Regions from separate parts of the Dongia sp. genome, predicted to be linked through region 3. Evidence: riboswitches for the same ligand, from Rfam matches in the RefSeq annotation. Region 3 holds a riboswitch; each other region holds the start of a gene.
What was found. A riboswitch is a leader RNA that binds a small molecule or an ion and turns the genes downstream of it on or off. The one in region 3 is predicted to bind cobalamin.
Positions count from the first base shown of each region.

Region 1 (7,023 bases), on a different contig from region 3:
CCGCGAAGCCGGTCGCGTTCAGCACCAGGTCGGGCTTGGCTTCCGCGAACAGCGCGGCGAGGAGATCCGCCGCGACGGCGTCCTTCAGGCTGTTGACGAAGACCGGCAGGACGTTGATGTCACGCCGGTCCAGTTCCGCGATCAGCGCGTCGATCGGCTTCAAGGTGCCGGCCTGCATCAGCGCGCGGTAGAAGACGATCGCCGCAGCCGGCCGGCCGGTGCGCCAATGCCACCTGAGATCGGCGAGATTGGTGACGGTTTCACCCCGCCAATAGAGCCCGGCCTTCAGCAGCGGCCGCGGCTCCAGCCATTCGGCATCGCCGCCGATCAGGCTCGCGGCATGCAGCAAGGCCTGCTGCGCGTTCTCGATTCCGCCCTCGGTGCAATAGCGCCAGAGCCGATGCGCGTTTTCGGGCGGCAGCGTGGTGAAATCGGCAAGCTCGGGATCCGGCTGGTCGTCGCCCGGCAGTACCGCCAGCGGAATATTGTTGGCGCGGCAGGTCGCGGAGATCTCCTCCAGCCCATAGGGCCAGTAGCGCCGCCCGCCGATCAGCCGCACAACGACGAGCTTCGCCTGCGCGATGATGTCCTCGACATAGGCGTCGACCGAGAGGTGGTGCTGGAGCATGAGCAGATTGGCGAGCCGGAGACTCGGCTTCGGCTCCGGCAGCGCGGCATGGGCCGCGGCGAGACAGGCGAGCTCGGTATCCGCGGCGGACAGGATGACGATCTCGCCCGGCGTCTGGCCGAGGTCGATCGCATTTGTTCCGTCGCTGATTTCACCGGGCTTCGCGGCGAGAAGATGCATTACGCACCCCCACCTCGGCCCTCCCCCGATTCGGGGGAGGGAGAAGAAAGGACTCGCTCTAGTCCGCTCCCCCGAATGGGGGGAGGGCTAGGGTGGGGGTGCGAAAGGCCGGCGCAGTGCAAAGTTTCAGCCCTTGACCGCCGCTTCGATCGCCGCGCGGTCGAGGCCTTTGAGGCCGATGACCACGAGCCGGCCCTTGCGTGCCTCGTCGGAACCCCAGGCGCGGTCGTAGTAATGCTGGATGCGGCCGCCGACGCCCTGCAGCACCAGGCGCATGTCGCGGCCGGCCACGTCGAGGAAACCTTTGACGCGCAGAATGTCATGGGTCGCGATCGCCGGCTTCAGGCGCGCCAGCAATTCCTCCGGGGCTTTGAGCACCGGCATGTCGATCTGGAAGCTCTCGAACTCGTCATGATCATGGTCCTCGCCTTCGAGCTCGTGATGCGAGAAGCGGGTGTCGAGGTCGTCTTCCGCCGCGGCACCGAGACCCAGCAGCACCTCGGGATCGATCGCGCCGAAGCTGGAGAGGACCAGCTTGGCCTTGCGCTTCATCTCGCGGTCGATCACGTCCTTGGCGGCGGTGCGGTCGTCCGGCGACATCTGGTCGTTCTTGTTGAGGATGATGAGATCGGCGCTGTTGATCTGGTCCTCGAACAGTTCCGCCAGCGGGCTCTCATGATCGAAGGACTCGTCGGCCGCGCGCTGTGCCGCGACCGCTTCCGGATTGTCGGCAAAGCGGCCGGCCGCCGCGGCCGGGCCGTCCACCACCGCGATCACGCCGTCGACCGTCACCCGCGTCCGGACTTCCGGCCAGTTGAAGGCGCGGATCAGCGGCTTCGGCAAAGCGAGGCCGGAGGTCTCGATCACGATATGCTCCGGCGGCTGCGGCCGGTCGAGCAAGGCGGTGATGGTCGGCAGGAAGTCGTCGGCGACGGTGCAGCAGATGCAGCCGTTGGCCAGCTCGACGATATTCTCTTCCGGGCAATCCTCGATGCCGCAGCCTTTCACAATCTCGCCATCGACCCCGAGCTCGCCGAACTCGTTGATGATCAGCGCGATGCGGCGCCCGCGCGCGTTGCGCAGCAGATTCTGGATGAGACTCGTCTTTCCGGCGCCGAGGAAGCCGGTCACGATGGTTGCGGGGATCTTCGTCGTCATAGAACTTCTCTTCTCACTTCAATTTCATCGGAAGTCCGGCGGTCACGAACACCACGTGATCCGCCTTCTCCGCCAGGCGTTGATGCAGGATGCCGGCGAGGTCGCGGAACCGCCGGGCCAGCGCATTGTCCGGGACGATCCCCTGGCCGACCTCGTTCGAGACGAAAACCACCGGCCCGCCGAACTGCCCGAGCGCGGCGACCAGGCCGGCGATCTCGGCCTCGACGTCCCGCGCCTGCCCCAGGAGATTGCCGAGCCAGAGCGTCAGGCAATCCACCAGGACCGCCGCTCCCTGTTCCGTTTCGGCCTTCAAGGCGCCGGCGAGATCGAGGGGTTCCTCGACGGTCCTCCAATCCGAATCGCGGCGCTCGCGATGAGTCTTCACCCGCGCCGCCATCTCGTCGTCAAGCACCTCGGCGGTGGCGAGATAGGTGCGGCGGCCGGGATGGCGATCGACCAGGGCTTCGGCATAGCGGCTTTTCCCTGAGCGCGCGCCGCCCAGGACCAGGCTTACCGGCGGCAAGGGCGTGATCACGCCGGACATGCCCAGGGACAGCTTGGGTGCAGGGGCAGAAGATGGAGACTTCGACAAGGTGTTGCGCTCCTCCCGCCGAGGCGCCGACCGTTATAAAGAGCGTTCGCCGAGGTCTCCTGGCTCGACCGCCGGATCCCGCGCCTTCCCGGCCCAGTATACGGCCAGTGGTTTCCATCGGGTCCGTTGCCCGGACGCACTACGCCCGGGCCTGGTCCTACAGTTGCGGGGGCAGCGCCGGCATCGGACCGGCTTCCCTCCCTGCGAACGGCCGGAAACTAGCAGGAAGCCCGGGGCGGTGCAGCAAAATCCGCCGAGAAGGTTAACGGGCTCAAACCGTCTCCCAGACCCGCTCCGGCGGCCGGGCGACGACCGCGCCCTTGGGCCCGACCACGATCGGGCGCTCGATCAGGACCGGGGTTTTGGCCATGGCCTTGATCAGGGCTTCGTCGCTGGTCTTGTCGGTCAGCTTCAACGCCTCGAAGGCCTCGCCTTTCTTGCGCAGGATGTCGCGCGGCCCGACTTTCAGCTTCTTCAGCAGGGATTTGATTCCCGCCTCGTCCAGGGGGGTCTTCAGGTATTCGACCACCTTGGGTTCGTGGCCCTTTTCCTTCAGCCAGCCCAGCACCTTCTTGGAAGTGCTGCAATTCGGGTTATGGTAGATGGTGACGGCCATGGACCTTCCTCGCGCCCTTATTAAGTAGAGATCATGAAGCTGCTTTATTTCGCCTGGCTCCGCCAGAAGATCGGCAAGGCCGAAGAAACCCTCGACGTTCCCGCCCACGTGAAAGAGGTCGGGCAGCTGCTCGACTGGCTGGAAAGCCTCGGCCCCAATTACGCGACCGCGCTCAAGGAGCGCAAGGCGGTGAAGGTCGCGGTCAACCAGGACTATGTCGGCCTGACGCATCCGGTGAAGGCCGGCGACGAGGTCGCGCTGTTCCCGCCGGTGACCGGCGGCTGAAGTCGTGACCGTCCGGGTCCAGACGCAGGATTTCGACATCGGCGCCGAGCTCGAGAAGCTCGCCGCCGGGAATCACCAGGTCGGCGGCGTCGCGAGCTTCATCGGCCTGGTGCGAGACATCGCGCCCGAAGGCTCGGGTGCCGCGTCCTCGATGACCTTGGAGCATTACCCCGGCATGACCGAGAAGCGTCTCGCCGAGATCGAGGCCGAGGCGCAGCGTCGCTGGCCCTTGTCAGCAACGCTGATCATCCACCGCTACGGCCGGCTGGAGCCGGGCGACCGGATCGTGCTGGTCGCGACCGCCTCCAGCCACCGCGAAGCGGCGCTGGAATCCTGCGCCTTCCTGATCGACTGGCTGAAGACCGAGGCGCCGTTCTGGAAGCTGGAAGACGGCCCCGAAGGCGCCCGCTGGGTCGAGGCCAAGACCAGCGACGACGCCCGCAAGGCGGCCTGGCTAAGGAAGTAGCCGGCTCCCAGCTTGAAATCTTCCTGACAAACCGCCAATTCTCCATTTCCTGAAACGGCCGACCGGGGCGACCGCTTCCCATGTCCGACTACATGCTCCTTTTGACGGATCCTGCCGTCATCCTCAGTTTCGTCACGCTGGCGGCGCTTGAGATCGTCCTCGGCATCGACAATCTGCTGTTCGTGCAGATCGTCGCCGGCCGCGTTTCGCCGGATAAGCAGCGGCTCGCCCGGCGCCTCGGGCTGGCCTTGGCCCTGCTGACGCGGCTCGCGCTTCTGGCCTCGATTTCCTGGGTGGCCGGACTGAAGGAGCCGATATTGACCGTCGACTGGTTCGGGCCGGAGCACGCCTACGACCTCTCCTGGCGCGACATCATCCTGCTGGGCGGCGGACTGTTCCTACTGGCCAAGTCGACCACCGAGATCCATCACAACATCGATGTCGCGCACGAGGAAGAAGGGACGAAGAAGACCTATCTGACCCTCGCTTCCGCCGTGGTGCAGATCGCGATTCTCGACATCGTCTTCTCGCTGGACAGCGTCATCACCGCGGTCGGCATGTCGGATCATCTGGAGGTGATGGTTGCCGCGGTCGTGACGGCGATGATCGTGATGATCGCGGCGGCGAATGCGGTCGGCGATTTCGTGGACAAGCATCCTTCGGTGAAGATGCTCTGCCTCGCCTTCCTGCTGCTGATCGGCGTGGCGCTGCTGGGCGAAGGCCTGCACTTCCAAATCCCGAAGGGCTACCTCTACTTCGCCATCGCCTTCTCGGCGGGCGTCGAGGGCCTCAACCTCTGGGCCCGCGCGCGCAAAGAGGCGGCAAAGAAGAAGGCCGCGGCATAGCCCGAGTCCGCTGCATAAGCGGATATTCGCACCCCCACCCTAACCCTCCCCCGATTCGGGGGAGGGGATTGCAGCGAGACTGTGATCTTCTCCCTCCCCCGAATCGGGGGAGGGCCGGGGTGGGGGTACGCGACTTCGCCCGCGTTGCTACGCCGCCGCGCTGTTCTCGTGCGCGCGGACTTCCTTCAGGTAGTCCTCGCGCAGCTGCCGCGTCACCGGGCCGACCTTGAACTTGTAGTCGCCGACCTGGCCCACGGGTGTCACTTCCGCCGCGGTGCCGACCAGGAAGACCTCGTCGGTCTTCGCGAGCTCGTCCGGCATGATCGCGCGCTCGACCACTTTGAGCTGGCGGCGGCGGGCGAGATCCATGACGGTCTGCCGGGTGATGCCGTTCAGGAAGCAGTCCGGCGTCGGCGTGTGAACTTCGCCGTTCTGCACCAGGAAGACGTTGGCGCCGGTGGCTTCGGCAAGCTGGCCGCGATAGTCGATCATCATCGCGTCCTGATAGCCTTCCGCTTCGGCCTCATGCTTCGAGATCGTGCAGATCATGTACAAGCCCGCAGCTTTCGAGGCGGTCGGCGCGGTGTTCGGCGCCGGGCGCTGATACTTCGCCCACTTCACGCGGATGCCCTTCTCCAGCAGCTCCGGCGAGAAATAGGCCGGCCATTGCCACATCGCAATCGCGCAATGAATCGTGTTCTGCTGCGCGGCGACGCCCATCATCTCGCTGCCGCGCCAGGCCAGCGGCCGGACGTAGCAATCGACCAGGCCGGCGCGACGGATCAGTTCTTCCTTCGCCGCGACCAGCTCCTGCACCGCATAGGGAATCTTGAAGCCCAGGATCTCGGCCGACTTGTGCAGGCGCTCCGAATGCTCGCGTGACTTGAAGACCTTGCCGCCATAGGCGCGTTCGCCTTCGAACACGCAGGAGGCATAGTGCAATCCGTGGGTCAGGACATGGACCTTCGCCTCGCGCCAGGGCACGAACTTGCCGTCGTACCAGATCTCGCCGTCGCGATCGTCATAGGGGACCAGGCTCATGGTAAGGTTTCCTCCGGTCAGGCTTCTCAGGTTATAAAAGCATCGTATCTGGGCTGAATTTAGAAGCTTCGGAAAAATAAGTCAACAGTGCTGACATAAAATGGCTGAAGTGAAATCGCCGCTCAATCTGCTGTTCCTCCGGGACGACGACCTGCGCCAGGGGATCGAGCTTTTGTTCTTCGCCTACCGGGACTTCACGGCGAAAGCGGACGAGACCCTGCTGCAATACGGCTTCGGCCGGGCGCATCACCGCGTGATCTATTTCGTCGGGCGCAACCCAGGCATGACGGTTTCGGAACTGCTCGACATCCTGAAGATCACCAAGCAGAGCCTCTCCCGCGTGTTGAGCCAGTTGGTGCGCCAGGGTTTCATCACCCAGCGCCCCGGCTCGACCGATCGGCGGCAGCGACTCTTGAGCCTGACCGACCGCGGCGCCGAGCTCGAAAGGAAGTTGACCGAGGAGCAGCGGGCGCTGGTCGCCAGGGCCTATCGCAGCGCCGGCGCCGAAGCGGTCGAAGGCTTCCGCAAGGTGCTGCTCGGCCTGATCAACGAATCCGATCGCGAACGGTTCAATCCGCAAACCCGGCGGTAGGATAGCGGGCATGAGCGACCAGCCCCATATCCTCGTCGTCGATGACGACCGCCGGATTCGCGATCTCACCGCGCGATTCCTCTCCGAGCAGGGCTTCAACGTGGTGACGGCGAACGACGCCGCCGATGCCCGCGACAAGATGAAGAGCCTCGCCTTCGACCTGCTGGTGCTGGACATCATGATGCCGGGCGAGAACGGGCTCGAGCTCACGGTCAGCCTGCGGGCCGAAAGCGACGTGCCGATCCTGCTGCTGACCGCCCGCAGTGAGACCGAGGACCGCATTGCCGGCTTCGAGACCGGCGCCGACGACTATCTCACCAAGCCCTTCGAGCCGAAGGAGCTGGTGTTGCGGATCCAGTCGATCCTGAAGCGCGCCCGCACCGCGCCGCGCGCGGCGCCGCAGCGGCGGGTGATCAAATTCGGCGAGTTCCTGTTCGAGCTCGACCGCCGGCGCCTGTTCCGCGGCGAGGAACCGGTCTATCTGACGGAAGCGGAGACCGAGCTGCTGGCCGAGCTTTGCAACCGCGCCGGCGAGGTGGTCAGCCGCGACGAGCTTACCTCCTCCTCCGCTTCCGAGACTGAAGAAGCGGCCGCGCCGGAAGCCGCGGGCAGCCGCCAGG
Region 1 covers NZ_JAYRKD010000016.1:91,912-98,934, forward strand. Annotated here, with positions in the region: gene cobN (cobaltochelatase subunit CobN) at 1-808, opposite strand, end outside; gene cobW (cobalamin biosynthesis protein CobW) at 935-1,966, opposite strand; gene cobU (bifunctional adenosylcobinamide kinase/adenosylcobinamide-phosphate guanylyltransferase) at 1,980-2,510, opposite strand; cobalamin riboswitch at 2,591-2,786, opposite strand; gene arsC (arsenate reductase (glutaredoxin)) at 2,830-3,174, opposite strand; gene moaD (molybdopterin converting factor subunit 1) at 3,208-3,459, shown strand; gene ACH2CY_RS16785 (molybdenum cofactor biosynthesis protein MoaE) at 3,464-3,925, shown strand; gene ACH2CY_RS16790 (TerC family protein) at 4,006-4,770, shown strand; gene ACH2CY_RS16795 (branched-chain amino acid aminotransferase) at 4,918-5,811, opposite strand; gene ACH2CY_RS16800 (MarR family winged helix-turn-helix transcriptional regulator) at 5,912-6,403, shown strand; gene ACH2CY_RS16805 (response regulator) at 6,414-7,023, shown strand, end outside.
Region 1: it holds a riboswitch for cobalamin, as region 3 does, so the genes downstream of both, cobU (bifunctional adenosylcobinamide kinase/adenosylcobinamide-phosphate guanylyltransferase) here and cobG (precorrin-3B synthase) in region 3, are expected to answer to the same signal.

Region 2 (7,023 bases), on a different contig from region 3:
GAAGGGCGAGGTGAGCGTGAACAGCAAGGCGGTGACGCGCGGCCCCGCGGCATAGATCGCGGCGAAATAGGTGGTGCTGGCCAAAGCGATGCCGACGGCGCCCGAAGCGGCCAGCGCCCAGATCTGCCAGCTTCCCAATGTGGCCCAACCGCCGACGATGGTGGCGGCGAGCGCCGTGATCAGCAACCCGGCGGTGAGCTGCCAGCGCGCCAGCCGCATCAGCGGCACACGGCCGTTCAGCTCGTTGATGAACATCGAGCTCAGCGCGATGCAGGTGGCGGAGCCGAGGGCCAGCGCTTCGGAGATGAACATTCGAAGTCAGGCGCCTGCCTTATGATCCGGCGGCGCAGCTCTCCGGGCCGGACACCGCCACCCGATAGATGATGTCGAGATCGTTGGCCCAGGCCGACATCATGCAGTCGGTGTTCGGCTTCCTGAACTGGTAGAAGAGGGTGCCGTTGAGCAAGCGCGTCTTGCTGACCGGCAAGCCCCATTCCTCACGGGTCTGGAATACCGGGGAACCCTGGTATTTGTGGCTCTGCATGGCGCCGTACTGGGTCGACGGCGTGCAGGCCGTCGTGGCGAGCGCCAGAACACCGATTGCCATCCACCGCCGCTGCAGCACGCATCGCACTCCGTTTCAGCCAGGAGCGCATTCTACACCCAGGGACGAGATTCGGCGTCAAGCTCCGCGCCGGAACCCGACACACCCTTGAATGAGGGCGGGTCGATTTTCCGCCCGCCCGGCAGGATGGGGCGGCCGCGCCGGGCCGCGCCGCCTCCGCTCAGGCCATGGCCGCCTGCTTCAGCCGCTTGGGCAGCAGGAAGTCGATCGCCGCGAAGGCGACGATCGCCAGGCCCGTCAGCGGAAGCACGATCGCCACCGCGAGCCCGATGGGCAGAATGCCCCGCGGGATCCGGTAGTCGCCGGGATAGCGCGGCGCACCGAGCGCGCCGGCCCGAGGGACGGCGCCACGGCGGGCGGCGTCCCGAACGATTCGGGATTCATGATTCAATTTCTCTAAAAGGTACGAAGCGAAAGCGGCGATCGGATCAGGCCGCTTGCGGTGGACCTTGGGAGAAGAGGTTGGAAGGATAGAGCGAGAGGGGCGCCGGAATCGCCGCGGCGCGCCGGACCGGCACAGCCTGATCCTTGGCGCGCGGCAGGAACGCGATCGCGCCGTCGGCCGGCATGGCGAGCGGCACCTGGAAAGCCATCGCGCAGCTCGGGCCGCAGAGCTGGCACTTCTGCGGATGGTCGGACGGCGCCGCCGGCGCCTGGTCGCCTTGCGACCTGCCCGGCCCACAGAGATGGGCGTCGAGCTCGGCCTGCAGCGGATCGGCCGCGACCGCGAAGGCGGGGATGAGCGCGCCCAGCAGCAGTGCATAGGCCGCGAGCAGGCCGATGCCGAAACGATGCCGCCGCACCCGTCCGATCATGGGCGGCAAGCCTCGTATTCCGGCGGGTTGCGCGGATAGAAGGTGGCGCAGAGCGCATAGGCCTCCGGCAGGTCGACATCCGTCGGGGTCGCGCGCTGCAGGGCGAGGTGTCCCGGCAGGAGGTGGGTGTGCGGCCCGTCCGGCGACTTGCCGCCGGGTGGCGGGATCGGCGTCGCGACCTCGATGCGGCCGAGCGGGCTTTCGACCACGCGGGTCGGGTTCGACTCCAGCAGCAGCTTGCCGCAGCGTTGCAGCACTGCATCGAGCGGCAGACCGACGGCGGCGTTCAGCGCGGCATCGAGCGCCGGCGACGCGCTGCGCAGCAGGAAGCGCATATGGTCGCGGCCGAGGCCGAGATCGAAGAGATTCTCGCCGCGATGCGCGGGCTGGATTGCCGCCGTATCCGGGCCGCAGGCGGTCAGCAGCAAGCTCGGCGCCGACAGGATGCGCGGGCGCGGGATGACGATGAAGATCGCCCGCACCCCGCCCGCGGCATCGGGATCGCGCCATTGCAACGCGCGGAGATCGGGGCGCGGCGTGAAGCGCAGCGCCCCGCGCGCGGTGACGGCGCGCAGCTCGGGCTCGACCGAAACCTCGGCCGGCTCGCCGGCGCCGAACGTGAACTCTGCGGAGGCGCCATGGCAGCCGGCCACCCAGGTGCCGCTGCGCCGGAGCAGCGTGTCGGCGATGAGGCCGGCGACTTCGTCCGGCAACCAGGGCAAGCGCGTGACGGCGATGCCGAGTTGATCGATGCGCGGCGGCAGCGCCGCCCAGATCGCGCGCTTGCGGTCATCGCCCGCCTTCGACCATTCGGAGATCTCGGCCGACGAACGCGCACAGCCGAGGCAATAGCCGCTGACGTCGTCAACTTTGCAGATGCCGGTGCAGGGCGAGCCGATCGGGCGAACCTCGATGTTCATGGTGCGGCAGACTAGCGCCTGATCCGCCTGCGATCGAGTCGCATCTTGACCGGCAAGCTGCGTCTCTCTACCAAGAACGCCGATGGTTCCTCGCCGCAGCAATGGGGCGGGGATAATAGGGAACACGGTGCGATGCCGTGGCTGCCCCCGCAACTGTAAGCGGTTCGTCGAACATCCATGCGGCCCAGCGTTCAAGACCTGGGCCGCGGCCACTGAGAAAGCCTCTCGGGAAGGTGGATGCCGACAACAACCGCGAGCCAGGAGACCTGCCATCACCCATGCAACTCTTCTTGCCGGCGGGGCGTCCGGAGAAAGAAAACATGTTCCGGCCATCTTCCCTCGAGCGTTCCGTCGACCGCCTGGCGGCGCTCTTCACCCTGTCCACCAAGAGCAACGGCGAGCTGCGCCTCGAGGTCTTGCGCTGGGTGCTCGACCTGCCGCCGGAGATCGACCCGGCGCTGGCCGCGCAGGCCCTGATCGGCCGGCAAGCGCGCGGCCAAAGCGCGCCGCTCTGCGATTTCGCCCAAGCGATCCTCGCGGAGCTGGGGCGTTCGGACCGCGCCCGGCTCGCCGCGATCCCGCAGGCCCGGCGCCGCCATGCGGCGCTAACGTGACCGAATGAGTCGCTGTCGCGCCAAGTTCCGGCCCTCGCGCCGGATTGACGCTTTGCCGGCCGAATCCTTATAATTCCCGGCGATGGTGCCCCGACGGATGAAGTCCAGGGGCTTAAAAGGGAACACGGTGCGGACGACCCAAAAGGGGCCAATGCCGTGGCTGCCCCCGCAACTGTCAGCGGCGAGCCGAGCGTCACTTATGACCACTGGAGGAAACTTCGGGAAGGTCGGCGCAAGGCGGAGACCCGCGAGTCAGGAAACCTGCCATCGGGAGTGAGACCTGCAACCGCGCGACGGGGATGTCGCGCCAGATAGGAGACTTTCGATGACTTCCGCCACCACCCAGACCCGCATCAACACCGCCACGATCAGCACCACCCGGTCGAAGACCCTGATCGCCGCCAGCATGGCCGCCTTCCTCGGCGCCTTCATGATCTGGGGCGTCGGCATCTCGCATATCGCGGCGGCCCATAACGCGGCCCACGACACCCGCCACTCCAACGGCTTCCCCTGCCACTAAGGGGCTAGTCACATGCAGATGTTTCGGCGGCTGTTCATCGCAGCCGCGAGCGCCGGGCTATTATCCGGGCTCTTCGTCACGCTGGTGCACAACGTGACGACAGTCCCCATCATTCTTCAGGCCGAGGTGTTCGAGAGGGCCGCCGAGGAACAATCCGCCGCTGCCGATGCCGCAGCGACGGAGGAAGGGCACGACCATGACGCCGCGGGTCAATCGGCCGAGGGTCATGCGCATGACGGCGAAGCCTGGGAGCCGCAGGACGGGTTCGAGCGCACTGCCTTCACCGCCCTGGCCGATCTGCTGACCGGCATCGGCTTCGCCCTGCTGTTGCTCGCCGTCTATGCGGTCTCCGGACGGGCGATCGATTGGCGCCAGGGCGTCTATTGGGGTCTCGGCGGCTTCGTGGTCTTCATCCTGGCCCCCAGCATCGGCCTGCCCCCGGAGTTGCCCGGCAGCGCCGTCGCGGATCTCACCGCCCGGCAGATCTGGTGGGTCGCGACCGTGGCGCTGACCGCCGGCGGGCTCGGCCTGCTGTTCTATGTCCGGGAACCTAAGCCGCTCTGGGTCGTGGTCGCGTTGGCCATGATCGTGGTGCCCCATGCGATCGGCGCACCGCAGCCGGCGGAATACGCCGCCGCGGCGCCGGAAGCCCTGCAGCACCGCTTCGTCGCGGCCACGATGATCGCGCAACTGCTGTTCTGGGCCGCGCTCGGGCTGCTCAGCGGATATTGCTACAAGCGGTTCGTCGCGCCGGCCGTTTGATCGATTGTAGGCCCCGGCACGTCGTGTCGGGGCTTACGCCTTCCCGAAACCGCAATGCCGCATCACGAAATCGGCGATCGCGCCGATATCGTTGAGGTCGATGACCGGCAGCTTCGTCTCCGGCTTCGGCCCGTCGACCAGCACGGCGACGATGTTCGGGTCCTCGACGGCCAGCAGCGGCTTGCCGTTGGCCTCACGGTAGATCTCCAGCTTGTCGTGACCTTCGCGCTTGAAGCCTTCGACCAGCAGCAGATCGACGTCGCTCATATGCCGCATCAGCTCCTGAGACGTCGGCTCCGGGCTGCCGCGATGCTCATGCATCAACGCCCAGCGGTTGCCGGAAGCGACCAGCACCTCGGTGGCGCCGGCCTCGCGGTGGACATAGGAGTCCTTGCCGGGCGTATCGACGTCGAAGGCGTGGTGCGCGTGCTTCATGGTGGAGACCGTGATGCCGCGGCGAATGAGCTCGGGGATCAGCTTGGCGAGCAGGGTGGTCTTGCCGGCCCCGCTCCAGCCGGCCAGGCCCAAGACCTTCACTTCTTCGCGTCCGCGCGGTCGTCTTCGGCCATATGCTTGATGCCGACCCGGAAATAGTCGTAGCCGGTGACCAGGGTCAGCGCCGCGGCCAGCCACATCAAGCCTTCGCCGACCAGCTGGACCGGCCAGCCCGGCATGACGTCGCCGACGATCAGGAAGCCGACCGCCACCATCTGCATCGTGGTCTTCCACTTGGCCAGCATCGAGACCGGCAGGCGGACCTTCAGCTCGGCCAGGTATTCGCGCAGGCCGGAGACCAGGATCTCGCGGCAGAGGATGATCAGCGCCGGCAGGACCACCCAGCCGGAGATCTGGCCATGGGCGGTCATCGACATCAGGATCGCCGCCACCACCAGCTTGTCGGCGATCGGGTCGAGGAAGCGGCCCAAGGCCGAGACCTGGTCCATCCGCCGGGCGATATAGCCGTCGAAGAAATCGGTGATGCAGGCGACCGCATAGAGGATGAAGGCGATCCAGCGCAGCCACGGCTGGTCGAAGAACAGCAGGGCCGCGATCAGCGGGATCGCGGCAATCCGCGACAGGGTGAGGATATTGGCGATGTTGGTCATGACGTTTGGCGCACGTCTTCTTCGCTGTTCCGGGGAAAAAATAGCAGGTCGAATCCGGCCTGTCATAGTCACGAATCGGGGCTGAAATGCGGCGAATCAGCCTCCCTCACTCAGCCACCGTGGAAGTGATCGTAGATCTTCTTCGCCACCGCCTCGGAAACCCCCGGCACCGCCGAGAGATCCGACAGCCCGGCCTGGGACACCGCCCGGGCCGAGCCGAAATGCAGCAGCAGCGCCTTCTTCCGCTTGGCGCCGATCCCCGGCACGTCGTCCAGGATTGAATGCCGGATCTCCTTGGAGCGCTTGGCCCGGTGCGCGCCGATCACGAAACGGTGCGCCTCGTCGCGCAGCCGCTGCAGGAAGTAGAGCACCGGGCTCTTGGGGTCGAGGCTGAACGGCTCGCGGCCCGGCATGAAGAAGCGCTCGCGTCCGGCATTGCGGTCCGGCCCCTTGGCGATCGAGGCCACGCAGACATCGGCGATGCCGAGATCGGCCATGACCTGCATCACGGTGTTGAGCTGGCCCTGGCCGCCGTCGATCAGCACCAGGTCCGGCCAGAGGCCCTTGTCGCGATCCGGATCCTCCTTCAGCGCGCGGTTGAAGCGGCGGGTCAGCACCTGCCGCATCATCGCGTAGTCATCGCCGGCGGTAACCGGGGGCCGAGCCGGATCGATGGTCGCAATCGCCTGCTCCAGCGAGGCATTGGGCTCGACCTCGAAGCGCGGCATCGGCGCTTCCGCAAGCCCTTCGGGACTCTGGGGGCCATCGGGCATCTCCGGCGTCTCCTCCTCCGCTTCCTCCTCCTTCCGCGTCACGTCGCGGATCGAGTATTTGCGGTACTGGTTCTTCATGAAGCCTTCCGGCCCGGCCACGATCATCGCGCCATAGGGATTGGTGCCGGAGATATGGCTGTTGTCGTAGACCTCGATCCGCTTCGGCGGCTGCTCCATCTTGAACAACTCGGCCAGCGCCGCCAGCAGCCGGGTCTGCGAGGCCGACTCCGCCATCCGCCGGGTCAGCGCGTCCTTCGCGTTCAGCAGCGCGTGATCCAAGGCCTTGCGCTTGTCGCCGCGCTGCGGCGCCAGGATCTCGACCTTGCGATTGGCGCGCAGAGACAGCGCCTCGGTCAGCAGCGCGGCTTCCGCCGGCATCTCGTTGACCAGGATCAGCTTCGGCGGCGTCTTGTTCTCATAGAACTGGCCCATGAAGGCCGCCAGGATGTCCTTCACCTCGGCCTGACGGTCATGGGCCGGGAAATAGGCGCGGCTGCCGTAGTTGCTGTTGTTGCGGAAGAAGAACACCTGCACGCAGCTATGGCCGGACTCTTCCTGGTGCGCGGCGATGATGTCGGCTTCTTCCACATTCTCCAGGTTGATGTCCTGGCGGCTCTGGATCGCGGCCAGGGCCTGGATGCGGTCGCGGAGCCGCGCCGCCTTCTCGAACTCCAGCGCATCGGAGGCCTGCTGCATCTCGGCGGACATCCGCAGCTTCACCGCATCGCTCTTGCCGGTGAGGAATGAATGCGCCTCCTGCACCAGCCCATGGTAATCGGCCTCGGTGATGCGTCCGACGCAAGGGGCCGAGCAGCGCTTGATTTGGAACTGCAGGCAGGGCCGGGTGCGCGCGGCGAAGATCGAATCCGAGCAGGGCCGCAGCAGGAA
Region 2 covers NZ_JAYRKD010000004.1:194,993-202,015, reverse strand. Annotated here, with positions in the region: gene ACH2CY_RS05875 (DMT family transporter) at 1-312, opposite strand, end outside; gene ACH2CY_RS05870 (hypothetical protein) at 332-607, opposite strand; gene ACH2CY_RS05865 (hypothetical protein) at 1,054-1,440, opposite strand; gene ACH2CY_RS05860 (DUF1289 domain-containing protein) at 1,437-2,360, opposite strand; cobalamin riboswitch at 2,427-2,649, shown strand; gene ACH2CY_RS05855 (hypothetical protein) at 2,681-2,974, shown strand; cobalamin riboswitch at 3,041-3,258, shown strand; gene ACH2CY_RS05850 (CbtB-domain containing protein) at 3,300-3,494, shown strand; gene ACH2CY_RS05845 (CbtA family protein) at 3,507-4,256, shown strand; gene mobB (molybdopterin-guanine dinucleotide biosynthesis protein B) at 4,290-4,793, opposite strand; gene pgsA (CDP-diacylglycerol--glycerol-3-phosphate 3-phosphatidyltransferase) at 4,790-5,362, opposite strand; gene uvrC (excinuclease ABC subunit UvrC) at 5,473-7,023, opposite strand, start outside.
Region 2: it holds a riboswitch for cobalamin, as region 3 does, so the genes downstream of both, ACH2CY_RS05850 (CbtB-domain containing protein) here and cobG (precorrin-3B synthase) in region 3, are expected to answer to the same signal.

Region 3 (7,023 bases):
GCGCGCAGGCCTTGATCTGGTCGTCCTTGATGTTGCGGTAATGCGGCACCACGGCATCGCAGTTGGAATGCGAGAAGATGAACGGCCGCTCGCAGACCTCCATCGCGTCCATCGTGGTGCGGTAGCCGGTATGCGAGCCATCGACCAGCATGCCGACCCGGTTCATTTCCTTGACCAGGTTGATGCCGTATTTGCTGAGGCCTGCATCGGTGCGCTCGACGCAGCCGTCGCCGACCAGGTTCTTCAGGTTATAGGCGAGCAAGGCGTGCCGCACGCCGAGATCGTAGTAGCTCTGCACCAGCTCGATGTCGCCGTCGAAGGGCTCGGTGCCCTGGAAATGGAAGCCCAAAGCCAGCCGGCCTTGCCGCTTTGCTGCCAGGATCTCGTCCGCGCTCGCGGCGAAGACGAGGCCGGGCCGCGAAGCGATATGCGCCTTCACCTTGGCGATATGGCGCATCGTCTCCGCGAGAGAGTTCTTCGGCATGCTGACGGTCAGCGAGACGAAATCGAATCCGGCCGAGTGGAACTTCGGCAGGGTGACGTCCTGGTCGATCATATAGGGCTCGAACCAGGGTAGGGTCATGTCGCAGACCACAGCCGCGTCGAGGACCGCGGCGACTTCTTCCGCACGCGCCATCGGATGACCCCTAGAGCCGCGTGTAGTCGATCTCCAGGAAGTCGGTCACTTCCTTCTTCCAGCGGTCGCGCACGAAGGCGACGTGGTCGGGATGCTGGTCGTAAGTGTCGTAGCCGGCCTGGTCGTCGAACTCCATCGAGAAGCCGAACTGGTAGTCGTTCTTGCGGCTCACCTGTTTCAGCTGCTCGAACTTCCGCACCGTCGGGATCTTGGCGAGGATCATCGCGTCGGCCAGGAACTTCTTCTCCTCCGCCGAGCCCTGGGCATGCTTCAAGCTGAAGACGACGGTGTGCCGGATCATTGGTGATTCCCCTGGGATCTTGTTACTTCAACCGGAACTCATAGGCAGCGATATAGCCACCGCCCCAGTCGCTCTTCAAGATCACCTTCAGGTATTTCGCCGTCACCGGGGCGAAGGTGAACCTCTGATAGGGCGACTGCATCAGCTTGATGTTCTGGGTGGTGAAGGTGCCGATCGAGCGGAAGCTGCCGGCCGGTCCCTCGTCGCCGACCTGAAGCTCGAACTCCTTCACGTTGTAGGGGATCTGCTCCGGGATCAGCATCTCGAAGTTGCTGAAGGTCGCTGGCGCGCCATCCTTGAACTGCCAGACGCCCTCGCCGTCATAGGTGACGACGCGCTCCTCGCTGCCGTCGGTGAGCTTGGCCCATTCGTCATTCGGCGCCGCCAGGATCGTGCCGCCGTTGGCCGGCGCCAGCAGATCGACGCCGCTCGCGCCGGCACTCGCCGCCTGGGTCTCGCCGCCGGCATCGGCCGGCGCGGCACCGCCCGGCACGGCGACCTGCTGGCCGGGCATCTGTCCGACCAGCGGGGCGGCCGCAGGCGCCATCGCGCCGTAGAGCCGCAGGTCATAGGCCGCGATATAGCCGCCCCCCCAATCGGACCTGAAGGCCACTTTCAGATACTTCGCGGTGACCGGCGCGAAGGTGAAGGCCTGGTAGGGCGCCTGCATGAACTTGATGTTCTCGGTCGTGAAGCTGCCGATCGGGCGGAAGCTGCCCGCGGGTCCTTCGTCGCCGGCCGAGAGCTCGAACTCCTTCACGTTGTAGGGGAGGGTCTCGGCGATCAGCATCTCGAAACGGTCGAAGGTCGCCGCACCGCCGTCCTTGAAGCCGAACACGCCCTCGCCGTCATAGGTAACCGCGCGATCGGGGCTGCCGTCGTTCAGCTTCGCCCATTCGTCGTTCGGCGCGGAGAGCAGGGCGCCGCCATTCTGCGGCGAAAGCAGGTCGATGCCCTGCGCAGGAGCAGGTTGCGGCGCCGGCGCGGCGCTCTCGTCTACTTTGCCATGGGCGCGTAGTTCATAGGCCGCGATATAGCCGCCGCCCCAATCGGTGTTGAACGCGATCTTGAGGAAGCGGCCGGTCACCGGCGGGAAGCTGAAGCGCTGATAGGGATCCTGCATCAGCTTGATGTTCTGCGTGGTGAAGGTGCCGACCGAGGTAAAGGCGCCGGTCGGGCTCTCGTCGCCGACGAAGACCTCGAAATCCTTCACGTTGTATCCGCTCTTTTCCGGGATCAGCAGGTCCACGCCGGTGATGGTGGCCGGTTTGCCGTCCTTGAAGCCCCAGACGCCGATCCCGGCATAGGTGACGGCGCGTTCGTCGTCCTTGCCGTCGTTCAGCTTCTGCCATTCGTCGTTGTTGGCGGCGATCAGCTGGCCGCCGTTCCTCTGCGCCAGGATGTCGTCGTCCGGCGCTTTGGGCTTGGCGGCGGCCTTGGCGACGGTGGCGAGCGCCGTGGTCAGCGCGGCGGCGTTCTTCGCGTCATAGTAAGTACCGCCGGTCTCGGTCGCGACGCATTCGATCAGCTTGCGCTGCTCCGGCTTCAAAGTAAATCCGACCACATTGACCTTGAGATCCAGTCCCGCCGCCTTGATCGCCGACGCGGCGGCGCAAGGATCGCCTTTGCATTCCTCGATCCCGTCGGTCACCAGGATGATGGCGTTCTCCTGGCCCTTGAAGGCGAGGAAGGATTTCGCCGCCATCTCCAGCGAGGCCGCGATCGGCGTCTCGCCCTTCGGCGTCAGTTCCTGGATCCGCCCGGCGATGCTGCCGGCATCCTCGGCGCCGATCGGCGCGACCAGTTCCATGTCCTTGCAGTCCTTGGCCTTGCGATGGCCATAGGCGAGCAGGCCGAGCCGCACTTCCGGCGGCATCGTGGCCAGGGTCTCGGCCAGCACGCGCTTGGCCGCGGTCATGCGGGACTCACCTTCGACCGCCTTCTTCATCGAGCCGGAGGCATCGACGATCAGCATTACGTTCCGGGTCGTGCCGTCATCTTCGGCGCGTGCGGGGAAACTGCCGAGCAAAAGCACCAGCGCCAGAACCGCCAGCGACCTGAAGCCAGTTTTCATTGTCCCGCTCACCCGTTGACGCGCCCCCGACTGCGCGGCGCGACTATAACATGGCGTGGCGCATTGTCTGGCCTCGAACCGGATAACCGCTTCGCGCCCAATCTCCGATTCCGATCCTTGTGACGATCGCAAGAAGATGAAACCGAAGCACACCTGGGTGCGATGGTTAACGCGACCAAAAGTGTCGCCGTGATCCCGCAATTAGGGCACGATGGCGGGGTCGGGGCGCGGTCCCCCCTATGGCAGGGTGCGGCCGCAGGTTGATTACCAGAGGCGCAAGATGCGCACGATGCTTTCGTTGGATGGCATCCGGGCGAGCGTCGACGACCTGGTCTCTGCGGCGATTCTCGCGGATGGCTGGGAAGAAGCGCTGGTGCATTTCGCTATGGCGGCGGGTGCACGCGACGCCGTGCTGATGCGGAATGAAGCGCGCAAGATGGTCACGGCGATCGTGACCCCGGAATGCGCGCGCGCGGTCGCGGATTTCGCCGCCGGCCGCACGCCACCGAACTCGCGCTATCAGCGGATCGGTACGCATTATGTCGGCTTCCGCATCGATCAGGACGACTATTCCGCCGAAGAGCTGGCGCGCGACCCGTTCTACCAGGAGTTCCTGCGTCCGAACGGCGTGTTCTGGCATGCCAACACGGTGCTGGCGCCCGGGCCGGACGAATATATCGAGCTGAGCCTGAAGCGCCGCGTCGAGCATGGGCCTTTCCAGCCGGCGGAGCGCGCGATGCTCGACAGCGTGCTGCCGGAGCTCCATGCCGTTGCCCGCATCGCCAAGGGCGTGCTCGACGCCGAGGCGCGTGGCATGGCCGGGATGCTCGGCCGGCGCGGCGGCGCGATCGTCGAGCTGGATTCCTGGGGGCGCGTGCTGCCCGGCCAATCGGCCGGCGAGGTCGATCCGGCCTCGCCGCTGCGCATCCTGCGCCGTCGGCTGGTGGCGGGAGATCGGGTGTCGCAGCTCGCGGTCGACCGCGCGGTGGCCAGTGCGGTCTCCCGGCCCGGACGGCTGGGGGTCGCGGCGCTGACCAATATCGAGGGCCGGCGCTACCTGCTGCAGGTCCATCCGGTGCCGGGCCGGGCGCGCGATGTCTTCGCCTCGGCCACGGCCTTGGCGCTGCTGGTCGAGCGCGACCGCGATCCGGCGGCACTGCGGCCCGATCTCACCTGGATCCGCAATGCCTATGGTCTCACCGAGCGGGAGGCGCATGTCGCGGCCTTGCTGGCCGAAGGCCTCGACATCGAGGCGATCGCCGCGCGGCTGAAGATCCAGCCCAGCACCGCCCGCAGCTATCTGAAGGACGCCCTGCAGAAGACCGGCGCCACACGCCAGGCCGAGCTCGTCGCGCTGCTCGCCCACGTTTGAGCTGCGGCGCTGCCAGCGCTTGACAAGGTGACCGGCCGAGCCTCAGTTACGGGCGCTGGTTCCTGTCCCGATCGATTGAAAGGGGCAGGTGAAAAGGGAATGCGACAGGCGCCGCTTCGGCGCCGAAGCGCAGCCGCCCCCGCGACCGTGACCGGAGAGGTCCGCCACTGCCACTGGCCGTTCGGCCGGGAAGGCGGCGGGACCGACGAGCCAAGGCTCGAAATCCGCAAGCCGGGAGACCTGCCAGCGCATGATGTCACGGGCGAACGGGGTTTTTCGCGGCCGGCTTAGGACGATGCCTTGCGCATCCCCGGCCGCCCCCTTCCGCCGAACAAGAAAGGCGTCTCGACCGGAAGGGCGATGAACGATCCGCGGATATATGGTTGGTGTCCCGGCGCGCTGCGGCCCATGCAATCCGGCGACGGCTTGGTCGTGCGGCTGCGCCCGCCGCTCGGGCGCCTGACCGGCGAGCAGGCGCGGCGGATCGCGTCCCTCGCCGCCGCGCATGGCAACGGCCAGATCGATCTCTCGTCCCGCGCCAACCTGCAGCTCCGCGGCGTCACGCCGGAGACCCATCGCCCCTTGGTCGAAGCGCTGCAGGCGCTCGACTTGGTCGATCTCTCGGTGGAAGCGGAGGCGCGGCGCAACCTCGTGGTGACGCCGTTCTGGGAAGCGGATGACGACAGCGCCGCGATCACCCGGGCTTTGACGACGCGCTTTGCGGCCGATGATGCGCCGACTCTCCCCGGCAAGTTCGGTTTCGCGGTCGATTGCGGGCCGCGCCCGCTGCTGGCCGGCACCTCCGCGGATATTCGCATCGAGCGCGGCCGCGAGGGCCTGATCTGCCGCGCCGACTCAATCACCTCCGGTTGCCCCGTCACCCGCGACACGGCCGCCGAGACCGCTTTGGCCTTTGCGCGCTGGTTCCTGGACAGCGGCGGCGTGCAGGAGCAGCGCGGCCGCATGGCCCGTCATCTCTCGGCCGGGGCCGCGCTGCCCGCGGCGTGGCGGCAAGACCCGGCGGCCGAACCGGCGCCGCGTCCCGGACCCGGGCTCTGCGCGCAGGGCGCGCTGGTGGCAATCGAGTTCGGGCGGATCGACGCGGAGACGCTCGCCGCCCTGGCCGCGATCGGGCCGCTGCGGCTGACGCCCTGGCGGATGCTGCTGATCGAAGGCGCCGCTGCGCTTCCCGATCTCCCCGGCCTGATCCGCGACGCCGGCGACCCGCGCCTCCTGCTGGAGGCTTGCACCGGTGCGCCGACCTGCCTGCAGGGCCTCGCCGAGACCCGGCCGCTGGCCCGGGCGCTGGCGCCGTTCCTGCCGGAAGGGGCGCGCCTGCATGTCTCCGGCTGCGCCAAGGGCTGCGCCTGTTCCGGCGCTGTCGACCTGACACTTGTCGCAACCGGTCCAGATCGGTTCGACCTGATCCGCTACGGTCGCCCCGGCGATCCCCCCGAACGCCGGGACCTGACACCGGACGACCTCCTGAAGCTGCCTGGAATCCTGCGAGCCTGAATGCCCTACGCCTACGAAAAAGACGGAGCGAAGATCTACGCCCAGAGCTTCGCCACCATCCGCGCCGAAGCCGACCTCGCACGCTTCTCGAAGGACGAGGAGCCCGTGGTGGTGCGGATGATCCACGCCGCCGGGCTGGTGGGGCTGGAGCGCGATGTCGCGTTCACGCCCGGCATGGCGGCGACGGCCCGGGCGGCGCTCGCCGCCGGCGCGCCGATCCTCTGCGACGCGCGGATGATCTCGGAAGGCATCACCCGCGCGCGGCTGCCTTCCGACAACGCGGTGATCTGCACCTTGCAGGACCCGCGCGTGCCGGACCTCGCACGCGACATGGGCAACACGCGCTCGGCGGCGGCGCTGGAACTCTGGCGCCCGCATCTCCAGGGCGCGCTGGTCGCGATCGGCAACGCGCCGACCGCGCTGTTTCATCTCTTGAACATGCTGGAAGACCCGGCTTGCCCGCGGCCGGCGGCGATCATCGGCTGCCCCGTCGGATTCGTCGGCGCGGCGGAGTCGAAAGCGGCGCTGATGTCCGCAAACGTCGTGCCGGCGCTGGTGGTGCAGGGGCGGCTGGGCGGCTCGGCGATCACCGTCGCCGCCGTCAACGCCCTCGCCAGCTGGAAGGAATAGAATGGGCAAGGTGATCTGCGTCGGCCTCGGCCCCGGCGATCCGGAATTGATGAGCGTGCGCGCCGACCGCCTGGTCCGCGCCGCGCGCCATGTCGCCTATTTCTGCAAGGAAGGCCGGCAGGGTCACGCGCGGCAGATCGTCGACGGCATTATTTCGCCCGACGCCGTCGAGTATTCGATGGAATATCCGGTGACCACCGAGATCCCGCTCGACGACCCTCGCTACAACGAAATGATGGCCGCCTTCTACGCCGACTGGTCGGCGAAGATCGCGACCGTGGCGCGCGACACCGACATCGTCGTGCTCTGCGAGGGTGATCCCTTCTTCTACGGTTCCTTCATGCATCTCCACGCGCGGCTGCAGGGCAAGGTCGAGATCGAGATCGTGCCGGGCATCACCGGCATGTCGGGCTGCTGGACCAGCACTGGCCAGCCGATCACCTGGGGTGACGATGTGCTGACCGTGGTGATGGCGACCTTGCCCGAGGCCGAGC
Region 3 covers NZ_JAYRKD010000009.1:56,830-63,852, forward strand. Annotated here, with positions in the region: gene ACH2CY_RS11490 (dipeptidase) at 1-637, opposite strand, end outside; gene ACH2CY_RS11495 (Dabb family protein) at 648-938, opposite strand; gene ACH2CY_RS11500 (VWA domain-containing protein) at 961-3,012, opposite strand; gene ACH2CY_RS11505 (LuxR C-terminal-related transcriptional regulator) at 3,293-4,384, shown strand; cobalamin riboswitch at 4,424-4,647, shown strand; gene cobG (precorrin-3B synthase) at 4,745-5,899, shown strand; gene ACH2CY_RS11515 (precorrin-8X methylmutase) at 5,900-6,529, shown strand; gene ACH2CY_RS11520 (precorrin-2 C(20)-methyltransferase) at 6,531-7,023, shown strand, end outside.